2 regions of the Mesorhizobium sp. BAC0120 genome follow, and region 1 is predicted to be linked to the other one. Evidence: riboswitches for the same ligand, from Rfam matches in the RefSeq annotation. Region 1 holds a riboswitch; the other holds the start of a gene.
The links. A riboswitch is a leader RNA that binds a small molecule or an ion and turns the genes downstream of it on or off. The one in region 1 is predicted to bind cobalamin.

Region 1 (14,917 bases):
GGATATGAATGTTCGAGCCGCCGAACACGACGGCGCGCTTGCCGTCGGGACCAGCCGGTATGAGGCCGTAGCGCATGTTGTCGATGACGGTCTGCGCCTTGTCCTTGTCGGAGCCCGTCGCCTTCTTCTGCAGGTCGAGCATGACATTGTAATCGGATGGATGCGAGATCATCATGCCGAGCTGGCCGGCGAGGAACAGGGGCTGGTTATCGGCCTGCTGGTTGGTGAGTGCCGAAACCGGAACCGACTTGTCGCGAACATACATGTCGTACGAGAGTTGCAGCGCCGCCTTGCTCTGCGGGCTGTTCAGCTCGACCTCGCCGTAGGTCGGGCTCGCGCTGGCTTCGTCGAAGACGCCGCCGCCATAGGCCCACAGCTGAGGCATGAAACGATAAGGCGTATTGCCGGCATTCTTGCGAGCCACGAGGCCGTAGCCGGCAACGCCGAGCTTGTCGTGGATCTGCTTGGAATATTTGACCACGTCGTCCCAGGTTGCCGGAGCCTTGTCCGGATCGAGACCCGCACGCTTGAAGATGTCGGCGTTCCAGATGAACGCCATCGTCTCGTTGTTGGTCGGAATGCCGTAGGTCACCCCCTCCCAGGTCACGGCCTTCATGGCGCCGGGCCAGAAATCCTCGGTCGCATACCCAACATCCTCGGGCTTGAGCGGCTGCAGATAGCCCTTTGACGCGAACTCTGTCCCACCCAGGATTTGCAGGCGGACCGCCATCGGCCCGGCATTGCCCAGAAGCGCCGTGCGGAACTTGTCGAGAAGGTCGTTATAAGTGAGGGCTTGTTCCTCGAGCTGGATGTTCGGATAGGTCTTGCGGAAGGTCTCGAAGAAATCCTTGTAGTACTGGCGCAAGAGGTCGGGATCGCCCTCGAACACGCCCTGATACCAGAAAGTCAGTCGCCCCTTGTAGTCGAGAGGGGTGACCTTGGCGCAATCAGCCGCCGTGTCAAAATCCTGTGTGCCCGCAATGGCGCGCACATATTCCGGCGACCACTTGTTCAGGTCGACCGGCGGCGCACCCAGCGCCGACGAAGACATCAGCGATGCCATTAAAGCGATGGAAACGGTGCCACGCAGAATGGCACCGCCGAGCGTAATCCTCGTCATAGGTATCCTCCACGTTCCCATGCCGCTCTGCGCCGGGGCAAGCGGTCCTTGCTCGTTCGACCGCGGGGGCTGCGCCTTTCTGCCAATTTCAATGTATCCCCTCGATCGCTTGATAGGTTTTCAGATCACAGATTGTCTGTCAACGCTGCCAGATCGTACATTGTTTGTAGAAATCGTGCGTGATATCGGTCACAACGTGTATTGACCGTGCAGGAGTCGTCATTGGCCGAAATAAGCGCTTTCAAAGCCAAGCCACCCGTGGGGACCGATCCCCTCGGGGCATCCAGCGAGGGTGCTTCGCTTTATGAATTGATCAGAGAAGACATCATCGAGGGACGGCTCGCCGCCAACGAACGTCTTGTCGTCGCCGATCTCGCGCGGCAACACGGCACTTCGACCAACCCCGTGCGCGAGGCCCTGCAGCTGTTGCGTGGGGAGGGCTTTGTCACCTTTGTCCCCAACCGCGGAGCGCGCGTCCGACCCATAGATCAGGATTTCGTCAGGGATATCTACGAAATCGGCGTTTTGATCGAGCCAGCCCTGACGCGATGGTTCGTGAATATGGCGACCGCGGAGGACATCGCCGAACTGGAACGCATCCAAGGGCTGATTGAAGAGAACAACTTCGCCGACACACTCCTGCACAGTGAGCTAGATACAGCCTTCCACACGGTGATGTATCAGCGGCACTACAACCGCCATGCCGCCGAGCTTTGGTGGAAGCATCGCGAAGTGCTGCGAGCGGTGAGCCGGCGTTTCAACTTCACGCTGGCACGGCGCGCCGCGATCATGCGCGAGCACCGCGAACTCATCGCGCACGTGAAAGCGGGAAAAGCCGACGAAGCGGCCGAACTCATTGCCCGCCATGTCGAGGGTTCCGGCCGGCATATTCTCGAACACATGCGTGCGCGCAACGCTGCTCGCGCCGGATAGAACGACAGGTCAGTCCAGAACTCGTCAGCCTGACCATTTCAGAAAAGGGGAATTGGGATGAAAATCACGAGTATTCGGCCGTGGCTGATCAAGTCCGATGCTTCTTATTGGGGGGAGTTCCTGTTCGTCGAGGTGATGACCGACGAGGGGGTGAGTGGCTGGGGCGAGATCACCACCACCACGAGGCTCGCCAACCGCGCTCTCTGCACGATCCTGCGGCAGATCGGCGTCGCCGTGAAAGGCGAGGATCCGGCCCGCATCGAGCACCTCTGGCACAAGATTTTCCGCAGCTTCACCTACATGGGCAGCCGCGGCGCTGCCGTGGAATGCGTGAGCGCCATCGACATAGCCCTCTGGGACATCCGGGGCAAAGTCCTCGGTAAGCCGATTTACGAACTGCTGGGCGGACCGGTACGCGATGAAATCGCGCTCTACACCCATCCCAACCAGGCCAGATTCACCAGCAAGGAGGCTGTGGTCCGCGAGATTCGGGACATCGTCGAGTCCGGACACACCGCGCTCAAGTTCGATCCTTTTCCCTATCAGGGCCGCAGTACCGATGGCCTGCCCCGCGAACAGCGCGATGGCTACCTTGATGGCAGCATGACCCGCAAGGACGAGCGCGAAGCCGCTGAACTCACGGCTCTGATCCGCGAAACGGCGGGGCCCGATGTCGAGATTCTCATCGACGCGCATGGCCGCTTCGACGTCCCCACCGCCATCCGCCTCTGTCGAAGCCTTGAGGAAGCCGGCCAGATCGACTGGTTCGAGGAGCCCTGCCCGCCCGAGAGCCTCAACGCCCTTAAGCAGGTGCGTGAGAAGGTCAGTGCCGCCATCTCGTGGGGCGAGCGCGGCCACACGAAGTGGGATTTCGTGCCGGTGCTCGAGAACAAGCTCGCCGACTACATCATGCCGGACGTCACCTGGACCGGCGGCATAACCGAGCTCAAGAAGATTTCGGCCCTGTGCGAGGCCTACTACGTCCCGGTCTCGCCACATGACGCCGCGGGACCGATCAACGTGGTTGCCGGAGCGCAGGTGATGATGACCGTTCCCAACTTCTACAGGCTCGAAACGTCGGAATGGAACCTCGGCAAGTACAACCACCTTATCGACAGACCGCTCGACAATTCGAATGGCAGCCTCAAGCTGACGTCGAGGCCTGGTCTCGGCATTGAGGTGAACCGCGACTACCTGCAGGCCCACGAGATCGAGTTGGGCTAGCAACGCTCCGTGCCGACTTAACGGGCGGAGCGCGGGCCATTGCCAGGCTGAAGGGCCAGTCAAGCAGCCAATCCTGAAAAATCGAGGAGGAAAGATGACGAGCCGCAGCACGCCCGGAGAGGCGATCGAGAACAATGTGCGTATCGCGTCGGGCCCGAGCGAATTGCGCATCACCGATATGCGCGTCGCCGAGATCACAGGCGCGCCGTTCACCTCGGCACTCCTCAAGATTTACACCAACCAGGGCATCGTCGGCCTGGGAGAGGTGCGCGACGGCGCTAGCGCCACCTACGCGCTGATGCTCAAGAGCCGACTGCTTGGCGAGAACCCCTGTGATATCGACCGGTTGTTCCGCCGCATCAAGCAGTTCGGCGGCCACGGGCGGCAGGGCGGCGGTGTCTCGGCAATTGAGATCGCGCTGTGGGACCTCGCCGGCAAAGCTTACGGCGTGCCGATCTACCAGATGCTGGGTGGCAAGTTCCGCGATCATGTGCGCATCTATTGCGACACCGACGCGGAAAAGCCGAGCGGCACCGAGACCGGCAAGCGCCTCAAGGAGCGCATGAACCTGGGGTTCACCTTCCTCAAGATGGACCTGGGCCTGATGCAGATCGCCGACATCCCGGGCACGGTCGTGGCTCCCGCCGGTACGCTCGAAGGCTACCGCACGCATGCCGGCCGGCTCCCGGCGCGAACGCTGGAAGAGCGTCGGCTGCGCAATGCCGCCTATGACCTGCAGAACGTGCGCCATCCCTTCAGCGGCCTGCACTTTACCGAAAAGGGTATCGACCTGCTCGAGCAATACATCCACGAAGTCCGCGAAGTCATCGGCTACGAGATCCCGCTCGCGATCGACCATGTCGGCCACATCTCGCTGCAGAACGGCATCCGTCTCGCCAAGCGGATCGAAAAATACGTCCCGGCCTGGCTCGAGGACGTTATCCCCTGGCAGTACACCGAGCAGTACCGGCAGCTGCAGGAGGCGACGTCGGTTCCGATCTGCACGGGCGAAGACATCTATCTCAAGGAAGGATTCGAGCCGCTGCTCAAATCGGGCATCTCGGTCATCCATCCCGACCTGCTGACCTCGGGCGGTATCCTTGAGACGAAGAAGATTGGCGATGCGGCGCAGGACCACGGCGTCGCCATGGCCATTCACATGGCCGAAAGTCCGATAGCGGCAATAGCCGCCGCGCATGTGGCGGTCGCCACCGAGAACTTCATGGCGCTCGAATACCACTCGGTCGACGTGCCGTGGTGGGATGACATCGCCATCGGCCTGCCCAAGCCGATCGTCAAGGACGGCTTCATCACGGTGACGGACAAGCCTGGCCTCGGTATCGACGACCTCAACGACGAACTGCTGCTGCAGCACCTTCAGCCGGGCGTCAGTGGCATCTGGCAGCCGACCGACCGCTGGGACGACGAGTGGTCGTGGGACCGCACATGGAGCTGATGGGCTTGCGACCTGCATTGGGACTGAGCAACACTTTGGGGAGAACCATGATCTACGAGCTCAGAGTCTATGACTGCCTGCCTGGCCGCCTGCCGGCGCTGCTCAAGCGTTTTGCCGACCATACGCTGGCGCTGTGGGACAGGCACGGCATCCGACAGGCTGGATTCTTCACGACGATGGTTGGCGAAAGCAACCAGCGCCTCACCTATTTCCTCGCCTGGGAATCCCTCGCCGAGCGCGAGACGAAATGGACGGCTTTCACCACCGATCCGGATTGGCTCAAGGCGCGTGATGAGTCTGAGCGCGACGGACAGATTGTCGCCAATGTCACCAATCAACTGCTGACACCCACGGCCTTCTCTTCGGTGAAATAGGGGCCGCCCATGAAAATCACCGACCTTCGCTGCGCCGTTATCGGCAAGCATCCCGTCGTCCGCATCGTCACCGACGAAGGCATTTACGGCCTCGGCGAGGCGGAATGGACCAAGCCCTATCTGAAACCCTTCGTGCTGCACTTCCGCGAAGCGCTGATCGGCGAGGACCCGACGGATGTCGAGCGCGTGATGCTGAAGATCAGGCAACGTGGCTCGTTCAAGCCCTATGGCGCCGCGGTCAGCGCGATCGAGCATGCGCTTTGGGACATTGCCGGCAAGGCCGCCGGCGTCCCCGTGTACAAGCTGCTCGGCGGCAAGGTACGGGACAAGGTGCGGGTCTATAACGGCTCGATCCGCAGGAAGCGGACCGGCGACAGGCCCGAAGACTATGCGGCTGACGTCCGATGGATGATGGAGCGGCCCGAAAACTTCTTCATGATCAAGCAGGGAATCAGCTTTCATTCCAACATGAAGTACAATGTGCCCGACTTCCACTACGGAGTCGCCCAGCCACCGACCTATCACGGCGCCATGAGCCAAGGGCAGATCAGCGAGCGCGGTATGGCGCACATGATCGACTGCGTGATCGCCATGAAGGAGGTGCTGGGCGACAAGGTTTCGCTGGCGCTCGATTGCGGCCCCGGCTGGTTCCTGCCCGATGCGATCCGCTTCGCCCAGGCCGTGGAGAGATACAACCTCATGTGGCTCGAGGACATGCTGACCGGGGACTACGTGCCCTGGGTCAACCCTCAGGCTTATCGCGAGCTGACAACCTCGACCTCGACGCCCATCCATACGGGCGAGCAGATCTATCTGCGCCACAACTTCAAGGAACTGATCGAGACGCAGGCGGTGCGCATCATCGGCCCCGACCCGGCCGACATCGGCGGCATCGCCGAGCTCAAATGGGTGGCAGAGCACGCCTACATGCATTCGATCATGATGGCTCCCCACGGCACGGCGAACGGCCTCTTGGGGCTGGGCGCGCTGATCAATGTCTGCGCGACGCTCCCGGCCAACTACATTGCCTTCGAATATCCGAGCGCTTCCGATCCCTGGTGGGAGGACATCATCGTCGGCCTGCCCAGGCCGATCGTGAAGGACAGCATGGTGGATCTGCTCGAGGCGCCCGGGCTCGGTCTCGACATCGACGCGCAGGGCGCGAGGAGGTATCTCGCAGAAGAGGACGCCGGCTTCTTCGATTGACATTGCTCGTGAGCCAGCGGGCCTCTTTGTGAGCGCCGATCTTGCCCCAGCTTTGCTCCCGATCAGAAACGGCTGCGGATCAAAGTGGCGACGACGAAGAGCGCGCCGATCGAACTCGTGATGATCCCGATCGGCAGCTCTTGCGGCGGCAGCAAGGTGCGGGCGAGAAGGTCGCTGGCCATGAGCAGCACGGCGCCGAACACGGCGCAGGCGACGACGAGGCGCTGGTGAAGCTGCCCTGCGATGCGGCGCGCCAGATGCGGGATCATCAGCCCGACGAAGCCGATCACGCCGGCGACCGAGACCAGGATCGCCGTCGAGAAGGCCGCCGCGAGGAAGGTCAGCATCCTGAACCGGCCGACCCGCACGCCGAGGCTCTCGGCCGCGTTCTCGCCGGCGAGGAAGGCGTCGAGCCGGCGGTGATTGCGGAGCGCAAAGATCGCGATTGCCGCGACGCCCAGAACTGCCAGGCCGATATTGTCCCAGCGGGCCAGCCCGAGCCCACCCATTGTCCAGAAGAGCACGGAGTGGGCGGCACGCTGGTCCCCGGCAAAGACGAGGTAATTCGTCAACGCCGTGAACAGGAAGGAGACGGCGAGGCCGGCGAGGATCAGACGCTCCGGCCCCTGGCCGCGGATACGGGCGACGAGCAACAGCACCACGACTGCGGTGAGGATGCCGCCGGTGAAGGCAGCAACCGGCAGCGTCCAGACGCCGAGGCGGTCGCCGAAGACAGTGATGACCGACACCGCGCCCGCGGCCGCTCCCGACGACAGACCGAAGAGGAACGGGTCGGCAAGGTCGTTGCGCGTCACCGTCTGCAGCAATGCGCCAACGATGCCGAGGCCGGCGCCGACTGAGATAGCGAGAATGGCTCGGGGCAGGCGAAGGTCGACGACGATCTTACCGACCGGCCCGGAGACGGCCGCGACGTCGAAGCCGGCCGCATGTGCCAGCGACGCGATCACCTCGCTGAGCGGAATGACCGTCGAGCCATAGGCGATCGAAACGAGCGCGAGAGCGACGATCAGCACCGCTCCCGCGCCAATTGCCGGTCCGAAGTGTCGGGGCGTCAAGCTCAGAAGGCTTCCGGATGCATCGCCCTCGCGATCTTGTCGATCGCCTCGATGTTTGCCGGGCCGGGGGTGAGCTCGGCGTAGCGGAGCGCGACGAACCGCTCATTCTTCACCGCGTCGGTCTCCTTCATCGCCGGATGAGCCTTGAGGAAGTCGAGCAGCTTCCGGTAGCCGGCGTCGTCCTGGTAATCGAGCAGGATCAGGAATTCGGGGTTGTGAGCGGCGACCGTTTCCCAGTCGGTATTGCCCCAGCTTGTTTCCATGTCGGCCATGATGTTGTTGCCGCCGGCGGCCTCGATCATTGCCGTCGGGATTGCGAATTTGCCGGCGGTGAACGGCTTGTCCTCGCCGGAATCGTAGAGGAACACCCGCGTGCCATTGCGCTCGCCGACCTTGGCCGTGATGTCGGCAAGCCTCTCCTTCCACCCGGCGACGAGCTTTTCGGCCTCGGCTTCCCTATCGAATATCTGGCCGAGCTTTTCGACGTCGCCAAACAGGAGATCCATCGAGGCGACAGGCCGGTTCTTGTCGAGATGAACGCAGCTTTCGGTCAGCACCAGCGTCTTGATGCCGTGAGGCGCAAGCGTATCGGGCGTGACGTCGCCGCCCGGTTTCATGCCGTAGTACCAGCCGGCGAAGAAGAAATCGGGCTCGACCGCAAGGAGGTTCTCCAAGGTCGGATATTTGGGAGCGAGTTCCGGGATCGAGCCTTGCTCTGCCTTGAACTCGGGTCCGACCTTGTACCAGCCGGTGATGCCGGTCAGGCCGACGATCGAAGGCTGCAGTCTCAGCGCAAAGGCCATTTCGGCCATGTTGATGTCCTGGATGACGGCGCGCTTCGGCGCCGCATCGAAGGTCAGCGGCGTGCCGCAACTGTCGACGGTGACGGGAAAGGCGAAAGCCGTCGGCGCAACAAGCGTGGCGGCAATGCAAAGCACAAGGCGTTTCATTCGGTCCTCCATTGAATCGGGATCAGCGGGAAAGGCGGATCGGGACGTCGAAGACCGTCAGCTCACGATCTTCTTCTCCCGGATGCGGCAATCTCAGCACGTCGACCGCAAAGATCTCGCGCACGAGGGCAGGCGTCAGCGTCTCTCGGGGCAGTCCGAGCGCCGCCAGCCGCGCCCGGTTCATGACGGCCACGCGCGTGGCGAAAGGCGCGACCAGCGGCAGGTCGTGCAGCACCGCAACGACGGCGATCCCGAGCCCTGCCACGAGCTCGAGAAGCTCGCCGCGGGCACGAGGGTCGAGATGGTTGGTCGGCTCGTCGAGAAAGAGGACCTTCGGTTCCTGCGCGATGGCCCGGGCAAGCTGCGCACGCTGCCGCTCGCCGCCTGAAAGCGAGCCGATCGTGCGGGCAAGCAGCGGCAGCAATTTGGTCCGCTTCAGCGCATCCACGACGACATCGCGGTCCTCGCTCCTGCGGCGCAGGCCCGCATGCGGCACGCGGCCTAGCTCCACATAATCGATCACGGCGAGGCGCGGATCCGGCTGGTCGGACTGGCCGACCACGGCGATGCTCAGCGCCCGTTCCGCCGCCGACAGCCGGTCGAGCCGATGGCCGGCGAGCCTGACCAGCCCTTGGCTCGGCCGAAGCATGCCGGTGAGCATGCGAAGTAGCGTCGTCTTGCCGGCGCCGTTGGGACCTATGATGGCGAGCCTTTCGCCCGCGCTGATTTCCAGGCTGACATCCTCGACGAGGCTGATGCCGGCTTCGGTCCGGCATGAAAGATGCCGCGCCTCGAGAACCGCTGCGCTCATGGCACTGCCTTTGGCAATGCCGCGAGAGCATGATCCCGCTCTTGCGAGCGCGCCGGCCTCCCGTCGGCGAGCCAGCGGATGCGTACATCGACGCTGTGAAGAACTGATACGCCTTCCAACCGATACCTCTTTCGATCAGGCACGGAAGGACGGCCGCAATAGCGGCGCCAGGCCGCTTTCGAAGCTTCCTCCCGGCACACCCCGTCCGGTCAACTCGCAATGATGGCAGGTCTCCTGGCTCGCGGGTCCTCGCGCCATCCTGCCTTCCCGGCCTTTCGGCCAGTGGCTGTTCGGATATTGCTCGCCGCTTACAGTTGCGGGGGCAGCCATGGCTTTGGCCCCGAAGAGCCGCACCACGTTCCCTTTTCACCCCGAATCTTCTCAACTCGGAGCACCATCATGCGGAAGCCTATTGTGGCCGTCGCGTCGTGGCAATGGCGATTCTTTCCGATCCGTCGCTCTCCTCCTTTCAAGCCGCTGCTCAGGCGGCGTATAGCGAGCAGTCGGCCGGTGGCAAGTCGCAATCGGCCAGCCGCTCTTGTCAGCCTGCGAAGCCTTCGATCATCGATCTTTCGGCCGCTCCTCGGGGAAGCTCGCTACCTTCTCGGCGAGAGTTGACCACGGGATATGTTATGTTATTACATTCGTCAAGGGAGCTGCCGCACATTGTCCCGTTGAGACAGCCGCGATGCAGACCAAGGAAGCGCTGAGACGACACGTATCGCAGGAGTCGAACCAGCGGCTCCAAACCTCTCGTGATGTTGTCGAGCAGGCTTCTTGAAATACCGGGTTTGATGCGGAACAAGCGACCGAAGCGACTGCCGACAATTGGTTGCCGGCATGCATGCCTGCACAATCGTCTGAGGTCCTGCGCCATTCAGGTGAGCCATGGATTGTAGCGAAGAGCAGATCGAATGGGAGGCTGACGGCAAGCGGATCCGCCTCGGCCTGACCCGCTTTGGGCAAGGACCGAGCCTTCTGCTGTTGCCCGCGCTCAGCTCCATCTCGACCCGCACCGAGATGCGCCCCTTGCAGGAGCGGCTCGGCGCCGCCTTCTCGATCGTGGCGACCGATTGGCCCGGCTTCGGGACATTTGCGCGCCCAAAAATCGACTGGCGGCCCGACCACTATCGCGCCTTTCTCCGCTTCGTGCTCGATCGCGTCGTCCAGCCCTCCGTGACGATCGCGGCCGGCCATGCAGCAGGCTACGCATTGGCTGAGGCCGCCGACCATCCGGCGAGCACCGGTCGGCTATGCCTGCTTTCGCCGACCTGGCGCGGGCCCTTGCCGACAATGACAGGGCGGCGCATGCGGCTGTTTCGCTGGCTTGCGAGAGCCGTCGATCCACCGCTCGTCGGCTCGGCCCTTTATCGCCTCAACGTCAACGGCCCTGTTATCCGCATGATGGCGCGCGGCCATGTCTATGCCGACCCGGACTGGCTGACGCCAGAGCGAATGGCCGAAAAGCGCGCCGTCACCGAAGCGCCGGGCGCACGCCATGCCTCGCTGCGCTTCGTCACCGGGGAACTCGATCCCTTTGCCGATCGCACGGCATTCCTCGACGCGGCCACGCGCGTCAGGTCGAGCATCCTGGTCGTCTATGGCGGTTCGGCACCCGCCAAGTCGAAGGCGGAAATGACCGCGCTCACATCACTCGCGTCGGTGGAGAGTGTTGAGTTGCCGCAAGGCAAGCTCTCCTTCTACGAGGAATTTCCTGACCAGACAGCGAGGGTGATCCTGCAGTTTCTCGGCATCAACGCTGACGCCGGCTAAGCGCTGGAATGCGGTCGTCGAAGCGCCGGCGATCGGCGTCGGCCGATGCGTCATGCAGAGCATGGATCACAGTCTCCATCTTGTCCGATTGATCCACGCCACCCTCAAACGACCACGTCTGAGATTACGAAAATCGTTTCGCTCGGGAAAGATCTGGCCGCGGACGTTCGGGTTTTCCGCGGCGCCAATTGTCCGATCATCTATGCCATAGCGCAACCAGGATGCTTCTTCTGCTCCCGGTGTATTGTCAGTGACCGGGAACTATGCTTCTTCTTCAGATAGAGTTCCCGTTCGGTAGACAGGATTATTGCCAGGACTGAGCCGACCGTGATGATCTGCATTTCCCAACGGTGGCACAATCTGATTTTGAACGTGTAAATCATGAAAATTCGCGCAATAAATACTCTAACTGATTTTGAAGAGGCGCACACGCTGATCGATGCCATGAGAAAATGGGACGCGGAACAGTCTCGCAACTTCGGAGTGCCAGATGCTGAACTGATTGAATATATTTACGGGCACACGCCCGAAACCCTGCAGGAAAAGTTCAGCAGGCCTGATGCAGGCTTCTTCCTGGCGCGGATAGATGAGAATATTGCCGGGTGTGCCGGCTATTCGAAGTCAGCTGGCGATATCGCAGAACTGCAGAAAATGTATGTACGGCCCGAGATGCGAGGCAGAGGCGTTGCCCGCGGCCTAATGACCGCATGCATCGATGCGATGCGCAGGGACGGATACTCCGTCGTACGGCTGGAAACAGTCACATTCATGCGCGACGCCATAGCGCTCTACGATTCCTTTGGCTTTAAGAGAAGCGACAGCTTCCGCACGGTTCCGGCCAGCCTGGAACCCATCACTATTTTCATGAAAAGAAAACTCCAGGGAACTGCCTCCTGAAGCGGGCCAGTGGCGCGGCACGACCAACGGCACAAGCTAGAAGAGCCAGCGCGAAAGCTGGCGCATCGGCTTCAAGTTGGGACTACCTTACCTTGTCAATGGCGTGGCTAGTCGGCCCATCACCAATGCCACGGCAGTTTCCTGAGTGGTCCCAGGGGCAGCCTGGACGTCAGGGCGCACGCCAACACCTCCCCAATTGCCGTGCGTGATCGGATTTTCCGCCCTGCCACTCGGCACGACAACGAAGAGGTCGGAACCGAGTTCATTCAGACCGCCCGGGTTCGCTCCTCCGCGCGTTTTTTCGCCGACCACGGTCGCGCGCTTGAGCACTTGCAGGTCATAGGCAAATTCCTCACCCGCCGAATAGGTCTTTGGGCCAACCAGGACATAGACAGGCTTGCCGAGATAGCTCACCGGCGTCGGCGAACTCCAGAACGCCTCCGTTCTGAAGGTCGAAGTTCCACGATTGCGCCAGACAAGGTCGTTGATATGAACGCGCTTGCCCGGATCGAGAAAGAAGCTGGTGAGGTAGGCTACCGATTCAGGATGCCCGCCGCCGTTGTCCCGCATGTCGATGATGAGCGCGGCGGTATCCGACTGGTTGCGCATGGCGTCGTCGGCTGCTGGGTTGAAGACCTCAGGCGGAACGAACCGCGCCAAGTGGATGTATCCGATATTGCCGTCTAGCCGTTTCACCTCAAAGCCGGCATCCTGCGGCGTGGAAGGTGGAGGCTGATTAGGGAATGGCAAGCCGAAGATCACCCTCATATGGCTATCCCTGGTGATCGCCTGGAGCTGTTCGGTGAGCCGCACCGCAAACTGGCTCGGATCAGTCACGCCGGCATAGGCGTTCTCTGCCAATGCCTTCTCCAGCACATCGGCGGCCTGCACTCCCTTGTCCGGGAACACATAGCCTTCGCGCAGCTCGACGATGATACTTCCGATCACCTTCCCGACCGATGCCTGATCCAAGGGCACGCTCTGCGCCGTGTCGGAATCTGCCGCGGCTCTTGTCGCGGATGGAACCGCTATCAGCGTGGAGATTGTCGCGAAGCAGGCGGCTAGGAGCGGCGATCGGCGGTACGGCATCTGGCTCTCGGTTATGATTCAAAGCACTATGGCGATTGCCAACTTTGGACAAATCGATGGCGAATACAACCTCGCAGAAATCCTGACTTTCGCGACAGGATCGCAAACTCTGAGCTGGCGACAGACATTCACAGCGATGCCCCGTGAGCGTTGAACTCCGGTCCACCGCGTCCAGCTGCCCTCCGGGGAGCAAGCTATGCGAGGGGAGGATTGCTCCTCCCCCGATCGGCCCGGTGCAGCCCCGGGGGCTTTGCTCGCGCTCAGAACTTGACGCTGAAGTTTGCCTTCATCGACTGATCGATGACCCCCGAGCCGAACTGGCCCCCATAAGAGATGCCGAGCACGGCGGATGACGTCAGCGCGTAGTCGAGGCCCGCTTCCACCACCGCAGCATCGCGCGCGATCGGAACGCCGCCGATCGTGAAGGCATCGCCGCCGCCTGCGAAGCGCAGGGTGGAGAGCGGCGTCACGTCGCCAAAGGCATGCCGCCAGCCGACCATGCCCTTGGCGGTGAGGTTCGCACCATTGACATCGAAGGTCGTCGAGGCGCGCAGGCCAAGCGTCGTGAAGGACACGTCCGTGTTGGCCGAAGCGCTCGTCAGCGCAGCGGCCTTGCCTTCTTCCGTGAAGCCATCCGTATGCAGGTTCACATAAGCGAGGTTGGCGAAAGGCTCGAAGCGCGCGGCGCCCATCGAGACCTCAGAAGCCAGTTCGCCAAACACCTGCGCCGTCGCGGCGCCGTAGTCGCTCTTCAGGCTGTCGCTGAAGCCCGGGAAGGCGATACTGCGGCTGCTCGAGATGTCGTGCCAGGAGTAGGCCGCACCAGTGCGCAGAGCGAACGCCCCCCATTGCGTGCCGCCATAGAGGCCGACATGGTAGTTGTCGCTCGAGCCCGACGAGTGGCGATCCTCCACGTCGAATCTCGTGTGGCTGTAGCCGGCCACCGCGCCGAAGCGCCAGCTGTCGAACACCAGCCCGTCCGCACCGATGAAGAAGCCGCCGGTCGAGCGGTTGAGGCGCGCCGCGTTGCCGTCGCCATCAGTATGCCCCCAGGAGCCGAGCGCCTCACTCCAGATCGCGAAGCGATCGGTGCTCGCCTCCTCTGCCCGCGGCTTGCCGTCTTCATAGGTGACGACCGTGCCGCCGGACGCTCCCACGTCGGCGAAGGCCGCGCGGATGCGGTCGTTGACCGCATTGCGGATGAAGCGGCTGTCCTCGATCAGCGCGGTGCGGGCCGAGGCATGGATTTCGCCCGACAGCTGGTCGAAGCCGGCGCGCGCCTGATCGGCCGACAGGTTCAGCACCGCGTCGTAGACTGCGTTGCCGCTTCCCAGGCTTTCGACGCCGCCGCCGGCGGCGATCTGGTTGCGCGTGAGGCCGACATTCCGGAAAGCAACAGCGTTGCGCGTCAGCCTCAGATAGACGCTGTTGGCGTCATAGCTGAGCAAGGGATCGAGGAAGGCGAGGTTCGAGGTCGCACCGGCAAAAGTGCCCGAGCGCCCGCCATCGGCATGAAGGATCGTATATAGGCTCTGCGGCACGTAGTTGCCCGCTCCGGCCAACACCCGGACGGTGCCGCCATTGATCGTCGCCGTGCCGGTGGCGTTGATGCGATCCGACTGCCCCGCGGCATTTGTCTCGACTTCATAGATCGAGCCCGGATTGAAGGTGATGTCGCCCGCGACATTGAGCGTGCCGATCGAGTTGCCCGGTGCGATCGTGCCCGAGATGGTCGTGTCTCCCACCGTGCCGATGCCCTGAAGTCGGCCGCTTGCCAGCACATCGAGCGTGCCGCCAAGCCGGCCGTTTACCGCCAAGGCGCCGTTTTCAACCGTGGCTTCACCGGTGAAGCCGCTGGAATCGCCGGTGAGCGTGATCGTGTTTCCGGCCCCGGCGGCGAAGCTCAACTCGCCCGCGCCACTGATCTTGCCGGCATAGATGCCCGATTCGTTCTGCTCGAAACGCATCACGCCGGCATCGCGGGTGTCGACATTGCTGCGAAACAGGC
Region 2 (14,917 bases), on a different contig from region 1:
CCTGTCGCGCCCCCCTCTGTCCTGCCGGACATCTCCCCCACAAGGGGGGAGATTGGCCTTCATATTTGACAGCATCTAGTTCTGTGTTGGCGATTGGCGAAACCAAGGCGGCCGTCCAATCTCCCCCCTTGCGGGGGAGATGTCCGGCAGGACAGAGGGGGGCAAGGTAGAGCGCCAACATCACAGGCTCAGAACTCTATCCCCTTCTGCGCCTTCACGCCCGCAGCGAAGTGATGCTTCACAAGCGCCATCTCCGTAACCAGATCCGCAGCCTCGATCAGCTGCGGTTTGGCGTTGCGGCCGGTGACGACGACGTGCAGGTCCTCACGCCGGGCCTGCAGCGCCGCTACGACTTCGGCAAGGTCGAGATAATCATAGCGGAGCGCGATGTTGAGCTCGTCGAGGATCACGAGCCCGATCGACGGATCGGCCATCAGTTCCCTGGCCTTCGCCCAGGCACGCTCCGCAGCGGCAATGTCGCGCGCCTTGTCCTGCGTCTCCCAGGTGAAGCCTTCTCCCATCGCATGCCATTCGATGCGGTCGCCGAAGACGGCGAAGGCATCTTTCTCCCCGGTATGCCAGGCGCCCTTGACGAACTGGACGACGCCCACTCGGCGGCCATGGCCGAGCATCCTCAATGCCAGGCCGAAGGCAGCGGTCGACTTGCCCTTGCCCGGCCCGGTGTTGACGATCAACAGTCCCTTCTCGATCGTCTTCGAGGCCACCTCGGCATCCTGCACGGCTTTGCGCTTTTCCATCTTGGCGCGATGCCGCTCGGCTTCCTTCCGATCAATTTCAGCCATCTCATTTCACCTGCATCGGAAGTCCGGCGACCGTGAGGATCACGTGATCCGCCACCGCCGCTACCCGCTGGTTGAGCCGACCCGCCTCGTCGCGGAAGCGGCGCGCCAGCGCATTGTCGGGGACGATGCCCAAGCCGACCTCGTTGGAAACCACGAACCACGCTCCCCTGGGCTTCGTCAGCACCTCGAGGAGCCGCCGGCACTCGGCTTCGAGATCATGGCCTGCCAGCATATGGTTCGTCAGCCATAACGTCAGGCAGTCGACCAGCACAGGCGCTCCCTCGGTAATGCCTTCGAGTGCCCCGGCCAGGTCGAGCGGCGCATCCAGCGTCCGCCACCGTTCATCGCGACGGGTCTGATGCATGGCGATCCGCTCGCGCATCTCGTCGTCATAGGCCTCGGCCGTCGCGATATAGGTCCACGGCGGCTCAAGCTCGGCGACCAGCCTTTCGGCATGCGCGCTCTTACCCGAGCGCGCACCGCCGATGATGAGCGTCAGGCCAGGCTCAGGCAAAGCTCGAGCGCAGGTCCTCGCCGCTCATGAAGCGTGAGCGCAACGCCCCTGCTGCCATGCCGAGAACGACCCAGAACACCAGGTTGGTGACCGTCACTGCCACCACGAACTGATGGTGCAGCCCCTCCGGGATCGGCGTCTCGAAATCGGCCGGCTGCGGCGCGCCGATGATATGCGGGACGACAATCAACGCGACGCCTAGAGCCGCGAGGGGCAGCGCGCGCCGGAACGCGATCAGCGTCAGCCCGGCCGCCGTTGCCGCAGCGGTTCCCCACCACCAGACCTGGCGTGCGGCGAGATCCGCGGCGGGCATTGCGGGCAGTTCAGGTGGCAGGCCAAGCCCCGGCGCCAGCGTAAAGACGGCAAAACCGGCAAGGCCCCAGAGCAGCCCCTGACGCCAGCTGGCGAGCCCGCCGGCGAACTCAGAGGCGACGACCAGGATCAGCGCGAAGCCGATTCCCGTGACGATGTTGGCAAGCGCTGTGAAGGAATAGCGCTCGAAGCCGTCAGCCGGCTCCCAGGCGCCTTCCCCATGTTCGTGCGCGGGCGCGGCGGCTTCCGACGCCATAGCCGTGGTGGACATGTCGGCGGCACCGGCATGCTGATCAGCCGGGAACGCGGCATGGTCATGGCCGCTCACATCTGCGGCCTGCTCATAATCCTCAGCCTGGAGGATGAGCGGCACAGTCGAGAACATCTGCAGCGCGGTCATCACGACCGCAGCCACAAGCCCCGCCAGCGCCGCCACGAAGACGACGTTGCGAAAGACAGACATGGTTTCAGGCTTTCGTCAGTGGCAGGGGAATGACATCGAATGGCGATAGTCGTGCGCCGCATTGTGAACGGCGTCGATATGCGAGAAGCCGACGAAGCCGACCACGAACAGGCCGAGCAGTCCGGCGAGCGCCAGCTGCATAAGACGCGATTGCCGGCTGACCGATGCGCCGAGGGAAGCAGAAGCAGTAGTCATTGTCCCATCCTTTTCGCCCTCCACCCGAGGGCTCTCGAGAGAAGCATGCCGGCGGCAGGTCTCCTGGCTCGCGACTCGATGCTCGCCTTTACCTTCCCAGGCCAAAAGGCCCAGTGGCATTCGGGGCGAACTTGTCGCTCACAGTTGCGGGGGCAGCCGCGGCTTCAGGCGAAAAACCCTCACCGCATTCCCTCTTGGCTCCCTTACGGGAACCGCCGACGACGAGACCATAGACGAATTTGCCTCGACGGCAAATCGAATTTCGGACATGGACGGTCGCAAAAGGAGCAGACGCCCGCGTCGTTGACAGCGATCATCGCGGCAGCATAAATGCCAAAGTGACGGTCCCTCCCTTGCAAGGGGAAGGGCTAAGAGGGAATGCGGTGCGGGGCGAAAAGGCCCCAACTCCGCGGCTGTCCCCGCAACTGTAAGCGGTGAGCCGAGCGCCGATGGCCACTGGGCGGCAAGCCCGGGAAGGCGGCGCAAGGGCAATGACCTGCGAGCCAGGAGACCTGCCGTCGCGAACGTCTTCCTCGAAGCCTGGCGGGTGTTCCCGGGCGTGGAGATCAGGGTTGGAATTCGAGCGCGATATCCCCGATCAGAGCGCGGCACCTGATGCCTTTCGACCGGCCAAACCGTCGGGCGAAGTCGCTATCCTGATCTGTCGCACCTGCCGCGATTCGTCGGGGTCCGACGCATCGCCCCGCCCCGGCCAAATCCTCGCTGCCGCCACGCAGCGGGCGGCGGCCCAACATGATATCCCGGTCGTTGAGATCGAATGCCTGGGCAACTGCAAGCGCCGCCTTTCAGCAGCGCTGATAAAGGAAGGCGCCTGGAGCTATGTCTTCGGCGACCTCACCGTCGACTGCGCCGCCGACCTCGTCGAGGGCGCCCGCCTCTTCGCTACCTCGACTGACGGCCTGCTGCCCTGGCGCGGCCGGCCGGAAAGCCTGAAGCGCGGGCTGGTTGCCCGCATCCCTCCCCTCAGCATCATCGGAACCAATTCATGACAGCATCGCTCGAACGCGTCCCCTGCACCGTCGTCACCGGCTTTCTCGGCGCCGGCAAGACGACGCTGATCCGCAACATCCTCGAGAACGCAGGCGGCAAGAGGCTGGCGATCATCGTCAATGAGTTCGGCGATGTCGGGATCGACGGCGAGATCCTGAAGGGCTGCGGCGTCGATGCCTGTCCGGAGGAGAATGTGGTGGAGCTGGCGAATGGCTGCATCTGCTGCACCGTGGCCGACGATTTCGTGCCGGCGCTCGACACCATCCTGTCACGGGCGCCGAAGGTGGACCACATCCTCATCGAGACCTCGGGCCTCGCCCTGCCGAAGCCTCTCGTGCAGGCCTTCCAGTGGCCGTCGGTAAAGGGCCGCGTGACAGTCGACGGCGTCATCGCCGTGGTCGACGGCGCGGCGCTGGCCGACGGTAAGGTCGCCTCCGATCTGGACGCGCTTGCGGCGCAGCGCATCGACGATTCCTCGCTCGACCATGACGATCCGGTCGAAGAGGTGTTCGAGGACCAGGTCGCCTGCGCCGATCTCGTGATTCTGTCGAAGAGCGACCTGATCGACGCCGAAGGCGCTGCACGCGCCAATGCCATCGTCGGCGAGCACCTGGCGCGCGCCGTGAAAATCGTGCCATCCACGCATGGCAAGGTCGATCCATCGATCCTGCTCGGCCTGGGCCTGGCGGTCGAGGACGAGATCGACGCGCGCAAGACGCATCATGACGACGAACTCGACCACGAGCATGACGAGTTCGACAGCTTCGTCGTGGAGATCCCGGCGGTTCCCGACCCGGCAAAGCTCGCCGAGCGCGTCCGCGAAGCGGCCGAAAGAGAGAACGTGCTGCGGGTCAAAGGCTTCGTCGAGGTCGGCGGCAAGCCGATGCGACTGCTCGTGCAGGCCGTCGGCCCACGCGTCAGCCACTATTACGACCGCGCCTGGACTGCCGCCGACGAACGTCGCAGCCGGCTGGTCGTGATCGGCCTCAAAGGCATCGACCGCAGCGCGATCGAAAAGATACTGGCGGGCTGACGATGCACCTTCTCGCCACCACGTCGGCGTCTCTGGAAGATCTGGCCGAGCCGGTCGATCTGAACCAGACGCCTGCCGACATGGTGGCGCTGTCCTTCACCGACAGCGACCTTGCAGCGCTCGCCGCTGCCTGGAAGGCGGAAGCCGGCGCGGTGCCCGAAATGCGGCTCGCGTCACTGCGCGACCTGCGGCATCCGATGTCGGTGGACCTTTGGATCGACAAGGTCGCCCGGCATGCACGGGTGGTCCTGGTCCGCATCCTCGGTGGCTATGAATGGTGGCGTTACGGCTGCGACCAACTCGCGGCGGCAGCGCGCGAACACGATTTCGCGCTGGCGCTGTTGCCCGGCGAGAGCCATGAGCGAGACGGGCGATTGATCGAGCTCTCGACGCTCTGCGAGACGGAACTCGATGCGCTGCTCGCCTGCTTCCGCGAGGGCGGGCCTGCGAATATGCGGCTCGCCATACGGCGCATGGCGCGCCTTACCGGCTGTGACGTCTATGTCAGCAAAGCCGAGCCGCTGCCGAAAGTCGGTTTTTATGATCCGTCGACCGGCAAAACGCGAGCGCACTACGCTGATCCGGCAAGCATCCCCGGCGCCGCGCCCGTCGTTCCCATTCTCTTCTACCGCTCGATGCTGCTCGCCGCCGATGTGGCACCGATCGACGCTTTGGCCGAGGCGCTCGGTCACTATGGCATTGCTGCGGCGCCAGTCTTCGTGTCGAGTCTCAAGGACGCGGCCGTTGTCACCTTCGTTGAGGAGGCGGCAGCGGCGCTGTCGCCTGCCGCAATCGTGACGGCCACTGCCTTTGCGAGCGGGGCCGAGCCTGGCGCCGATACGTTGTTCGACCGTATCGGGGTGCCGGTATTCCAGGCCTTCGCGGCGACGACCCGGCATGAGGCATGGCAGGATGGCCAGCGCGGTCTCGCACCTGCTGATCTTGCCATGCATGTCGTGCTGCCGGAGCTCGACGGCCGCATCCAGGCCGGCGCGCTGGGCTTCAAAGCCGAGCGCGAAGCTGACGACGCGCTCGCCTTCCGCGGCTTCCTCAATCGCCCGGAGCCGGACCGGATCGCGCAGGTCGCCGCCCGAATCGCGGCGATGATCCGCTTACAACGCACGCCGCCGGCAGGGCGCCGCATCGCGATCCTGATGCCGGACTATCCCGGCGCTGCGGGCCGCACCGGCTATGCCGTCGGCCTCGATGTACCCACGAGCGTGCTTGCCATGCTGCATGACCTGAAGGACGCCGGCTATGCCGTTGAAGGGATTCCGGATTCGCCGCGGGCGTTGCTGGATCTGCTGGAGCGCGCGGGAGAAGGGCTGGGCGTCGAGGAATATGTGGGACTGGCTCAGACGCTGCCGGTCGAGGCTATGGCTGCGGTTGAGGCGGCGTGGGGGGCGGGTTCAGATTGCGTCGAGGAAATGCCTGAGGCGCGGCGCTCTACGTTGCCCCCCTCTGTCCTGCCGGACATCTCCCCCACAAGGGGGGAGATTGGCAGCTTCGAGGAAACCGCCTCTCCTGCTACGTCGAAGATTGGCGAAACCAACGCGGCCGTCGCAATCTCCCCCCTCGTGGGGGAGATGTCCGGCAGGACAGAGGGGGGCGCCGAAGGGCGGCAGCTTCACCGAAAAATCGCCTTCCGAGCCGCGCACTTCGGCAACATCACCGTCGCCCTCGCCCCCGACCGCGGCCGCACCGAGGATCGCCGCGCCGACTATCACGACCCCAAGCTGCCGCCCCGCCATGAGTTGATCGCCTTCGGCCTCTGGCTGCGCGAAACGCTGGGCTGTCATGCGCTGGTCCATGTCGGCGCGCATGGCACGCTGGAATGGCTGCCCGGCAAGACGGTGGCGTTGAGCCAAAACTGCTTCCCGGAGATCGTCACCGGGCCGCTGCCGGTTGTCTACCCCTTCATCGTCAGCAATCCCGGTGAGGCCGCGCAAGCCAAACGCCGCATTGCCGCAGCTACGATCGGTCACCTGCCTCCGCCGCTCACCGGCGCAGGACTCGACGAAAACCAGCAGAAGCTCGAGCGGCTGGTCGACGAGTATGCGCAGGCGGATGGCCTCGACCGCCGCCGTCGTGACCGGCTCGCGAAACTGATCGTCGAGACGGCCCACGAGACGGGACTCGCTGGCGAGGCTGGCGTCGACAGCGATGACGACCCTGATTCCGCCTTGCTCAGCATCGACGCCTGGCTCTGCGACCTCAAGGATTTCGCCATCAAGGACGGGCTGCACGTCTTCGGCCGTGCTGCACCCGGCGAGCCCGAGACGCTGAGGCTGAAGAGCGCCGAGGCCGAGAGGACTGCTCTGCTTGCCGCGCTCGACGGCCGCCATGTCGCCGCTGGGCCGGCGGGCGCGCCGGCGCGCGGCCGTGGCGACGTGCTGCCGACCGGCCGCAACCTCTTCACAGCCGATCCGCGCACCATGCCCACCCCGACCGCCTGCGACCTTGGCAAGGCGGCTGCGGACGAGGTGCTGCGCCGCTATGCCCAGGATCATGGCGACTGGCCGCGCTCGCTAGTGATCGATCTCTGGGGCAGCGCGAGCCTGCGGACCGGCGGTGAGGAGATCGCGCAAGGGCTGGCCCTGATGGGCTGCCGCCCGCAATGGGATGCCGCGACGGGCCGTGTCACCGGCATCGAGGTCCTTCCGCCCGCCGTGCTTGGCCGGCCGCGCATCGACGTTACATTCCGCATCTCCGGTCTGTTCCGCGACATGTTCCCGGCACAGATCGCACTGATCGATGCCGCTGTCCAAGCTGTCGCCTCACGCGACGAGGCCGATGGCGAGAATCCGCTTGCCGAGGCCTTCCGTCATGCAGGCAAGGCACCGCGCCGCGTGTTCGGCACCTCGCCCGGCACTTACGGGGCAGGCATCGAGGAACTGCTTTCGAGCGGCAGATGGGGCGAGCGCGAAGAGATCGGCCGCGCCTTCATGGAGGCGACCTCTCACAGCTTCGGCGGCACGGACGGCGACGGCGAAGCGGCGCCGGGCGCCTTTGCCGAACGGCTGTCCCAGGCCGAGCTGCTGATCCACAGCGGCGACGACCCCGGCCGCGACATACTCGAGGGTTCGGCCGATGTCGCCTTCATCGGCGGCTTTGCCGCAGCCCTTGCCGCGCTTGGCCGCAGCGCCGACCTGATTGCGCTCGACACGACCGATCCAGCTCGCCCACGCGCGCGCTCGGTCGTCGAGGCTGTCGCGCGGGCGGTCCGGGCGCGCGCCGTCAACCCGCGCTTCATCGAGGGCCAGATGCGGCACGGACCGCGCGGCGCGGCCGAATTCGCGGAGACTGTCGACCGGCTTGTCGGTTTTGCTGAGACGACCGGCGCAATTCCGGGCGCGCTGATCGAGGCCGTGCACGACGCCTATTTGGGCGACGCGAAGGTACGTGAATTCATGCTGCGCGAGAACCCGGCCGCGGCCCGCTCGATAGCCGAGCGGCTCGCGGCGGCGCGCCGGCGCGGCCTCTGGCACCCGCTGCGCAATTCGATCGACGACGACCTTGCCGCCCTGATCGCCGAGGCACGCTCTCAGGAGATCGCCGCATGAACGCGCTACTCCGCCGAGGTCTTTGCCCGACGCTTGCTGCGCCGATGCAGACCGGCGATGGGTTGCTGACACGTCTTAATCCTGTCGCTTCAGGATTGTCGCCCAAGGCATTGATCGCATTATCTGAAGCGGCGCAGCGCCACGGCAACGGTATCACCGAGGTCACGGCGCGCGGGAGCCTGCAGATCAGGGGGCTGACGGCGAAGTCGGCCGCACAACTGGCAGCCGAGGTCGACGCGCTCGGCATCGAAGTGCGTGGCGGTGTTCCGGTCGAGACGGGCCCGCTCGCCGGGCTCGACCCAGAGGAGATCGCCGATCCGCGCCCGCTCGCGGCGCGCATTCGTGCCGGGATTGCGGGGGCGGGTCTCGAAGCTCGGCTTGGGCCGAAAGTGTCGGTCGTGGTGGATGGCGGCGGGCGGTCTGGCTTGGATGAGGTGGCGGGCGACGTTCGGTTGACGAGATGCGGCGTCGCCTGGGAACTTGCCGTGGCCGGGGATGCGGCTACGGCAACTCATCTCGGCGAGTTTGAGCAAGATACTGCATGCGACGCGGCGCTGGCGATCCTCAGTGAGATTGCGGCACTTGGCCGAGAAGGCCGGGCGCGAAACTTATCGCCTGAAATCCTGAGAGAGATCATTGTCAAAGTTCGGCGCTCTACGGCGCCCCCCTCTGTCCTGCCGGACATCTCCCCCACAAGGGGGGAGATTGCGCTGTCATCGAGGATTTTGCCAATCGCCAACGCTGCAGGAGATGCGGCTTCCTCAAAGCGGCCGATCTCCCCCCCTGTGGGGGAGATGTCCGGCAGGACAGAGGGGGGCGCCGTAGAGCGGAAGCATCGCAATCATTATGTGGCGCCAGCCGGCATACTTGCGCTGACGAACGGCCAATTTGCCCTCCCAGCGGCCCTTCCCTTCGGCCATCTGCACGCCGCGCAACTGATCGCCTTCATCACGAGGGCCGAATCCCTCGGCGCTACCGAAATCCGCCTCGCACCCCGACGCACCCTCATCCTGCTCTGCCCCTCGGAATCCTCGGCTAACGCCATCCGCGACGCAGCAAGGCAAGCCACCCTCATCATCGACCCCGGCGACCCGCGCTCTCGCATGGCCGCCTGCCCCGGCGCGCCCGCCTGTGCTTCGGGTCATATTCCGGCGCGCGCGATCGCGGCAGATGTCGCCCCAGCCTTGCCATCCGGTTTCGACCTGCACGTCTCCGGCTGCGCAAAACGCTGTGCCAGGCCAGGCCATGCCGGTCTCACTCTGCTCGGCCTTGACGACGGCGCCGGCCTGGTGGTCGAAGCCTGGGGAAAGCAACCGATCGCCAGCGTCGCAAAGAAAGATACCGTGGCCGCATTCCGGCGCGTCGCTGCGCTCATTGCAGCCGAAAGACAGTCCCGCGAGGGCGAAACCGCCTGCCTGAACCGCCTCGGTGCGAGCCGGCTGGCGAACGCGTTTGTCGGCTCGGAAGCCGATGCATTTGTAACCAAGGAGCCTGTGGAAACCCGCCGATGACCGCATATGAGTATATCAAGGACGGCACGGCGATATATGAGCGCTCCTTCGCCATCATCCGCGCAGAGGCGGATCTGTCGCGCTTCTCGCCCGAAGAAGCAGATATCGCCATCCGCATGATTCACGCCTGCGGCCAGGTCGAGGCAACGAAGAATTTCGTCTTTTCAGGAGACTTCGTCGCGGCGGCGCGCGAGGCGCTCGCAGCCGGCGCGCCGATCTTCTGCGATGCCGAGATGGTCGCGCATGGCGTCACCCGCGCGCGGCTGCCAGCTGGCAACGATGTGATCTGCGCGCTGCGCGACCCGCGCACGGCATCGATTGCGGCACGGATCGGCAACACGCGCTCGGCCGCGGCGATCGAGCTCTGGGGCGAGCGGCTCGAGGGTGCGCTGGTCGCGATCGGCAATGCGCCCACCGCATTGTTCTATCTCCTGGAAAAGATTGCAGCCAGCGGCCCGAAGCCGGCCGCGATCATCGGCATGCCGGTCGGCTTCGTAGGTGCGGCCGAATCGAAGGATGCGCTGGCGGAAAGCGCCCTTGGCATTCCTTTCGCGATCGTGCGCGGGCGGCTCGGCGGCAGCGCGATGACCGCCGCCTGCATCAATGCGCTTGCGAGGGCAGGCATATGACCGCGGTCGGCCATCTCTACGGCGTGGGCACCGGTCCCGGCGACCCTGAACTGCTGACGCTGAAGGCTGTGCGCGCGCTGGAAAAGGCGGACGTGCTCGCCCATTTCGCCAAGCGCGGCAATGGCAGCAATGCGCGCAGGATCATCGAAGCATATGTGCGGCCGGGCTGGATCGAATTGCCGCTGCTCTATCCGGTGACGACGGAAATCGACAAGGAACACAACGACTACCGAGTGCTGCTGACGAATTTCTACGAGGAATCCGTCGCCAGGATTGCCGAGCACCTCCAAGCGGGCCGCAACGTTGCCGTGCTGTCGGAAGGCGATCCGCTTTTCTACGGCTCCTACATGCATCTGCATGTGAGGCTCGCCCCTCGTTTCCCGACCGAGGTGATCCCCGGCGTCACCGCCATGTCCGGATGCTGGTCGGCGACAGGCCAGCCGATCGTTCAGGGCGACGACGTGTTGTCGGTGCTGCCGGGCACAATGAGCGAAGAAGAGCTGACGCGGCGGCTCGCGGATACGGATGCCGCGGTCATCATGAAGGTTGGCCGCAACCTGCCGAAAATTCGTCGGGCGCTGGAGACGGCAGGCCGGCTCGGCTCGGCGATTTATGTCGAGCGCGGCACAATGCAGAACGCGGCTTCGATGCCGCTCGCCGACAAGCGGTACGATGACGCGCCCTATTTCGCTCTGGTGCTGGTGCCCGGCTGGGAGGATCGGCCATGACCGGCCGCCTGACCGTCATCGGCCTCGGGCCCGGCAGCGCCAGCCAGGTGACCCCGGAGGCCGCTTCCGCCGTGCGGGCCGCGCGGGAATTCTACGGCTATAAGCCTTATCTCGACCGGCTCGATCTTGCAGACGGACAGATCCGCCATGCATCGGACAATCGCGAGGAGATCTCGCGGGCTGAGGCCGCATTGGCACGCGCCGCGGAAGGGATCGATGTGGCGGTGGTCTCGGGCGGCGATCCCGGCGTCTTCGCCATGGCCGCGGCGGTCTGCGAAGCGATCGAGGCCGGGCCGGACAAATGGCGCGAGATCGAGCTCACCATCATTCCCGGCGTGACGGCGATGCTGGCGGTCGCTGCGCGCATCGGCGCGCCGCTCGGGCACGATTTCTGCGCGATCTCGCTCTCCGACAATCTGAAGCCATGGGAGCTGATCGAGCGGCGGCTCGATGCGGCCTCGAAGGCGGGATTCGTGATTGCGCTTTATAACCCGATCAGCAAGGCACGGCCGTGGCAGCTCGGCAAGGCGTTCGAGCTGCTGCGCGGGAACCTGCCGGCATCGACGCCGGTGATTTTCGGGCGAGCTGCCGGCAGGACCGACGAGCGTATCGAGATTTTTTCGCTCGGCGAGGCTGACGCGGGCAAGGCCGACATGGCGACCTGCGTGATCATCGGCTCGCCCGAAACGCGCCTCCTCCGACGAAAGGGCAGCCAACCACTGGTCTACACGCCGCGCTACGCCACGGAGGCAAGCCGCTGATGCGCAAGCGAGACGGCATCCCTTACGGTCTCGACTGTTTCCACGTCCTGGCGTTCAGGCCGGCGGATCAGAACGACCTCAACGCCGAGCTCGCGCGCCGCGACGATCTTGGCGTAGGTCGCCGCGCCGCCGCTGTTCTTGGCAAGCACCACGTCGATCTTCTCGCCTGCAAGCAGCGTTCGTTCCTCCGCGAGGGCGAAGGGGCCGCGTGCTTGGATGTAGCGAGCATCCGGCACGGCGAGCGGCGGATCGATGGGATCGACGCTGCGCACGATATAGGAGTGGTGCGGCGCGCCCGAGAGCGGCGCCAGTTCCTGTCGGCCGAGCGTCACGAACACCCGGCGCGTGTTCGCTCCGAGCTTGTAGACCGCATCGGCCACCGAGCCGGCTTCGATCCAGCGGTCGCCCTCGGTCTGCCGCCAGGCGGGCCTCGATACTGCGAAGAACTCGACTCCGGTTTCAAGCGCTGCCAGCGCCGCGTGCCTCGACATCTGTGCCGCGAAGGGGTGCGTTGCATCGATCAAAAGGTCGATCTTGCGTTCATCGATATATTCCGCAAGTCCGCCCGGGCCGCCAAATCCGCCGATCCTCAGCGGCACGGGATAGCCTATCGGATCGCGCGTGCGGCCGGCGAGCGACAGCACCACCTCGATATTGCGCTTCGCCGAAAGGTGGCCGGCAAGCTCGCGCGACTCAGTCGTGCCGCCGAGGATCAAAACGCGGTGATTCATCATGGCCTCTGAATTGCGGCTCGAAACTGCTTCGCGCCGTCCATGGCTGTCGATCGTCGGCATCGGCGAGGACGGCGTCGCCGGTCTGGGCAGCGAAGCCCAGCGCCGCGTTTCCGAGGCCGAATTCGTTTTCGGCGGAAAGAGACATCTGGCGCTTGCGGCATCTCTTATCAAGGGCGAAGCACGACCGTGGCCATCGCCTTTCGACACTGCCTTGGGCGACCTTGTCGCTTTGTCGGGCCGCAGGACCTGCGTTCTGGCGTCGGGCGACCCTTTCCTGCACGGTGTCGGCGCGACGATTGCACGCAGGATTGCAGCGGAGGAGATCCATGTCATTCCGGCGCCGTCTGCTTTCAGCCTGGCAGCGGCCCGGCTCGGCTGGCCGCTCGCCGAGGTCGAAGCGGTTTCGCTGCATGGCAAGCCGATCGAACTGATTCGACCCTTGCTCCACCCTTCCCGGCGGGTGATAGCGCTGACCTCGGACGAGAGCGGACCACAGGCGATCGCCGCGCTGCTTTCCGAAAACGGCTTCGGGCTTTCGATGCTGACCGTCCTCGAAGCGCTGGGCGGGGAGCGCGAGCGTATCCGCTCGACAAGGGCGAACCGGTTCGCGCTTGACGATGTAGCCCCGCTCAATGTCGTGGCGGTCGAGGTGGTGGCCGGACCGGGCGCGCGCGTGCTGCCGCTCGCGCACGGCCTCTCCGACGATCTGTTCGAGCATGACGGCCAGATCACCAAGCGCGAGATCCGCGCTCTGACGCTTTCGGCGCTTGCGCCACGCCGCGGGGAACTTCTGTGGGACATCGGCGCCGGCGCCGGCTCGGTCGCCATCGAATGGATGCTTGCTGCCCCCTCGGCGAACGCGATCGCGATCGAGGCGAATACGGAACGCGCGGCGCGGATCAGGCGAAATGCGCTCTCGCTCGGCGTGCCCGGCCTGACCGTGGTCGTGGGCTCGGCGCCTGCGGCGCTTTCCGGATTGGCCCGGCCCAATGCGATCTTCATCGGCGGAGGCGGCAGCGATGAGGGCGTGCTCGACACTGCAACAGACGTGCTGCCCTCCGGCGGGCGGCTGGTCGCCAACGCGGTGACGATCGAGATGGAGACGCTCCTGCTCGGCCGCCACGCCAGTCTCGGCGGTGATCTCACCCGCATTGCCATATGGCGCGCGGCGCCCATCGGCTCGATGCAGGGCTGGCGGCCGGCGATGCCGGTCACACAATGGTCATGGGTTAAGCCATGATCGTGGCGGGCATTGGCAGCCGCAAGGGCGTGGCGACCGAAGACGTGCTCGCTGCGATCGACGCGGCGCTTGCGGCACATGGGCTGGTGCGCAGCAGGCTGGACCGGCTTGCGACGGCGCCGCTCAAGGCCGATGAGCCTGCGCTGCATGGCGCCGCGAATGCGCTCGGTCTCGAACTAGTCGTCGTGCAGGATGCGAAGCTGGCTGAGGTCTCGGATCGGACAATGACACGGTCGGAGGCTTCGCTGGAGAAGGCCGGCACGCCGTCGGTCTCGGAAGCCTCGGCGCTCGCTGCGGCCGGGCCAGGAAGCCAACTGCTCGGGCCGCGTGTGGTTGTGGGAGCAGTGACCTGTGCGATTGCGATTTCGGGAGAGGGTAATCTCCCATGAACAAGCGCTTCATTAAAGCCCCCCTCTCCGGCCCTACGGGCCACCTCTCCCCCACTTTGTGGGGGCGAGGAACCGCTGCCGCTTGGCCGACGCTAATTCAGCTTGGGTTCCTCGCCCCCACGAAGTGGGGGAGAGGTGCCGAGCAAAGCTCGGCGGAGAGGGGGAACGTGAAGAGCGGATACGTTTCCGATCTCGCCCCAGGAAATATCCCATGACCGTCCATTTCATCGGCGCCGGGCCGGGTGCTGCCGACCTTATCACCGTGCGCGGGCGCGACCTGATCGGGCGCTGCCCGGTCTGTCTCTATGCCGGCTCGATCGTTTCGCGGGAGCTTCTGCAATATTGCCCGGAAGGCGCGCGCGTCGTCGACACCGCGCCGATGTCGCTCGACGAGATCGAACTGGAACTCGTGGCCGCCCATCGCGAGGGCAAGGATGTCGCGCGGCTGCATTCGGGGGATCTCTCGGTCTGGAGTGCGGTCGCCGAACAGATCAGGCGCCTCGAAAGGCAGAACATCCCCTACACTTTGACACCCGGCGTGCCGTCCTTCGCAGCCGCAGCGTCAGCGCTCGGCCGCGAGTTGACCATCCCGGCAGTGGCACAGAGCCTCGTGCTGACCCGCGTCTCCGGCCGGGCTTCAGAGATGCCGTCGGCCGAGACGCTCGGTGCCTTCGGCCGTACCGGCGCGACGCTGGCGATCCATCTGGCGATCCACGCATTGCCGCAGATCGTGGCCGAGCTCACGCCGCTTTACGGCGAGGACTGTCCGGTCGCCATCGTCGTCAAAGCTTCGTGGCCCGACGAGCGCATCCTGCGCGGAACGCTGGCGACCATCGAGGCACAGGTTGCGGCCGAGCCGATTGAGCGCACCGCCCTGATTTTCGTCGGCTGGTCGCTGCAAGCCGAGGATTTCCGGGAAAGCGCGCTCTACGATTCAGCCTATCAACGGCGCTTCAGGGGACGGCAGGGGTGACGAAGCTTTCAACTACTGCTCGGCCTGAACTCCGTCCTGCCGACCAGGGCCCCGCCAC

Region 2: another riboswitch for cobalamin. It lies ahead of SAZ10_RS02080 (DUF1636 family protein); the one in region 1 lies ahead of SAZ10_RS07485 (ABC transporter ATP-binding protein).

What each region holds. Positions count from the first base shown of each region.
Region 1 covers NZ_JAWRCU010000003.1:123,985-138,901, forward strand. The annotation lists gene SAZ10_RS07445 (sugar ABC transporter substrate-binding protein) at 1-1,120, opposite strand, end outside; gene SAZ10_RS07450 (GntR family transcriptional regulator) at 1,343-2,053, shown strand; gene SAZ10_RS07455 (mandelate racemase/muconate lactonizing enzyme family protein) at 2,111-3,277, shown strand; gene SAZ10_RS07460 (mandelate racemase/muconate lactonizing enzyme family protein) at 3,372-4,733, shown strand; gene SAZ10_RS07465 (NIPSNAP family protein) at 4,781-5,107, shown strand; gene SAZ10_RS07470 (mandelate racemase/muconate lactonizing enzyme family protein) at 5,117-6,313, shown strand; gene SAZ10_RS07475 (iron ABC transporter permease) at 6,376-7,389, opposite strand; gene SAZ10_RS07480 (ABC transporter substrate-binding protein) at 7,392-8,339, opposite strand; gene SAZ10_RS07485 (ABC transporter ATP-binding protein) at 8,362-9,150, opposite strand; cobalamin riboswitch at 9,357-9,564, opposite strand; gene SAZ10_RS07490 (alpha/beta hydrolase) at 10,039-10,923, shown strand; gene SAZ10_RS07495 (GNAT family N-acetyltransferase) at 11,305-11,820, shown strand; gene SAZ10_RS07500 (S41 family peptidase) at 11,908-12,909, opposite strand; gene SAZ10_RS07505 (autotransporter domain-containing protein) at 13,170-14,917, opposite strand, start outside.
Region 2 covers NZ_JAWRCU010000001.1:447,813-462,729, forward strand. The annotation lists gene cobO (cob(I)yrinic acid a,c-diamide adenosyltransferase) at 189-803, opposite strand; gene cobU (bifunctional adenosylcobinamide kinase/adenosylcobinamide-phosphate guanylyltransferase) at 805-1,317, opposite strand; gene SAZ10_RS02070 (CbtA family protein) at 1,310-2,092, opposite strand; gene SAZ10_RS02075 (CbtB domain-containing protein) at 2,108-2,287, opposite strand; cobalamin riboswitch at 2,323-2,519, opposite strand; cobalamin riboswitch at 2,613-2,822, shown strand; gene SAZ10_RS02080 (DUF1636 family protein) at 2,878-3,297, shown strand; gene cobW (cobalamin biosynthesis protein CobW) at 3,294-4,331, shown strand; gene cobN (cobaltochelatase subunit CobN) at 4,334-7,894, shown strand; gene cobG (precorrin-3B synthase) at 7,891-9,405, shown strand; gene SAZ10_RS02100 (precorrin-8X methylmutase) at 9,402-10,034, shown strand; gene SAZ10_RS02105 (precorrin-2 C(20)-methyltransferase) at 10,031-10,762, shown strand; gene SAZ10_RS02110 (precorrin-3B C(17)-methyltransferase) at 10,759-11,523, shown strand; gene SAZ10_RS02115 (cobalt-precorrin-6A reductase) at 11,499-12,257, opposite strand; gene cbiE (precorrin-6y C5,15-methyltransferase (decarboxylating) subunit CbiE) at 12,256-13,497, shown strand; gene SAZ10_RS02125 (cobalamin biosynthesis protein) at 13,494-13,886, shown strand; gene cobM (precorrin-4 C(11)-methyltransferase) at 14,098-14,859, shown strand; gene SAZ10_RS02135 (cobalt-precorrin-5B (C(1))-methyltransferase) at 14,868-14,917, opposite strand, start outside.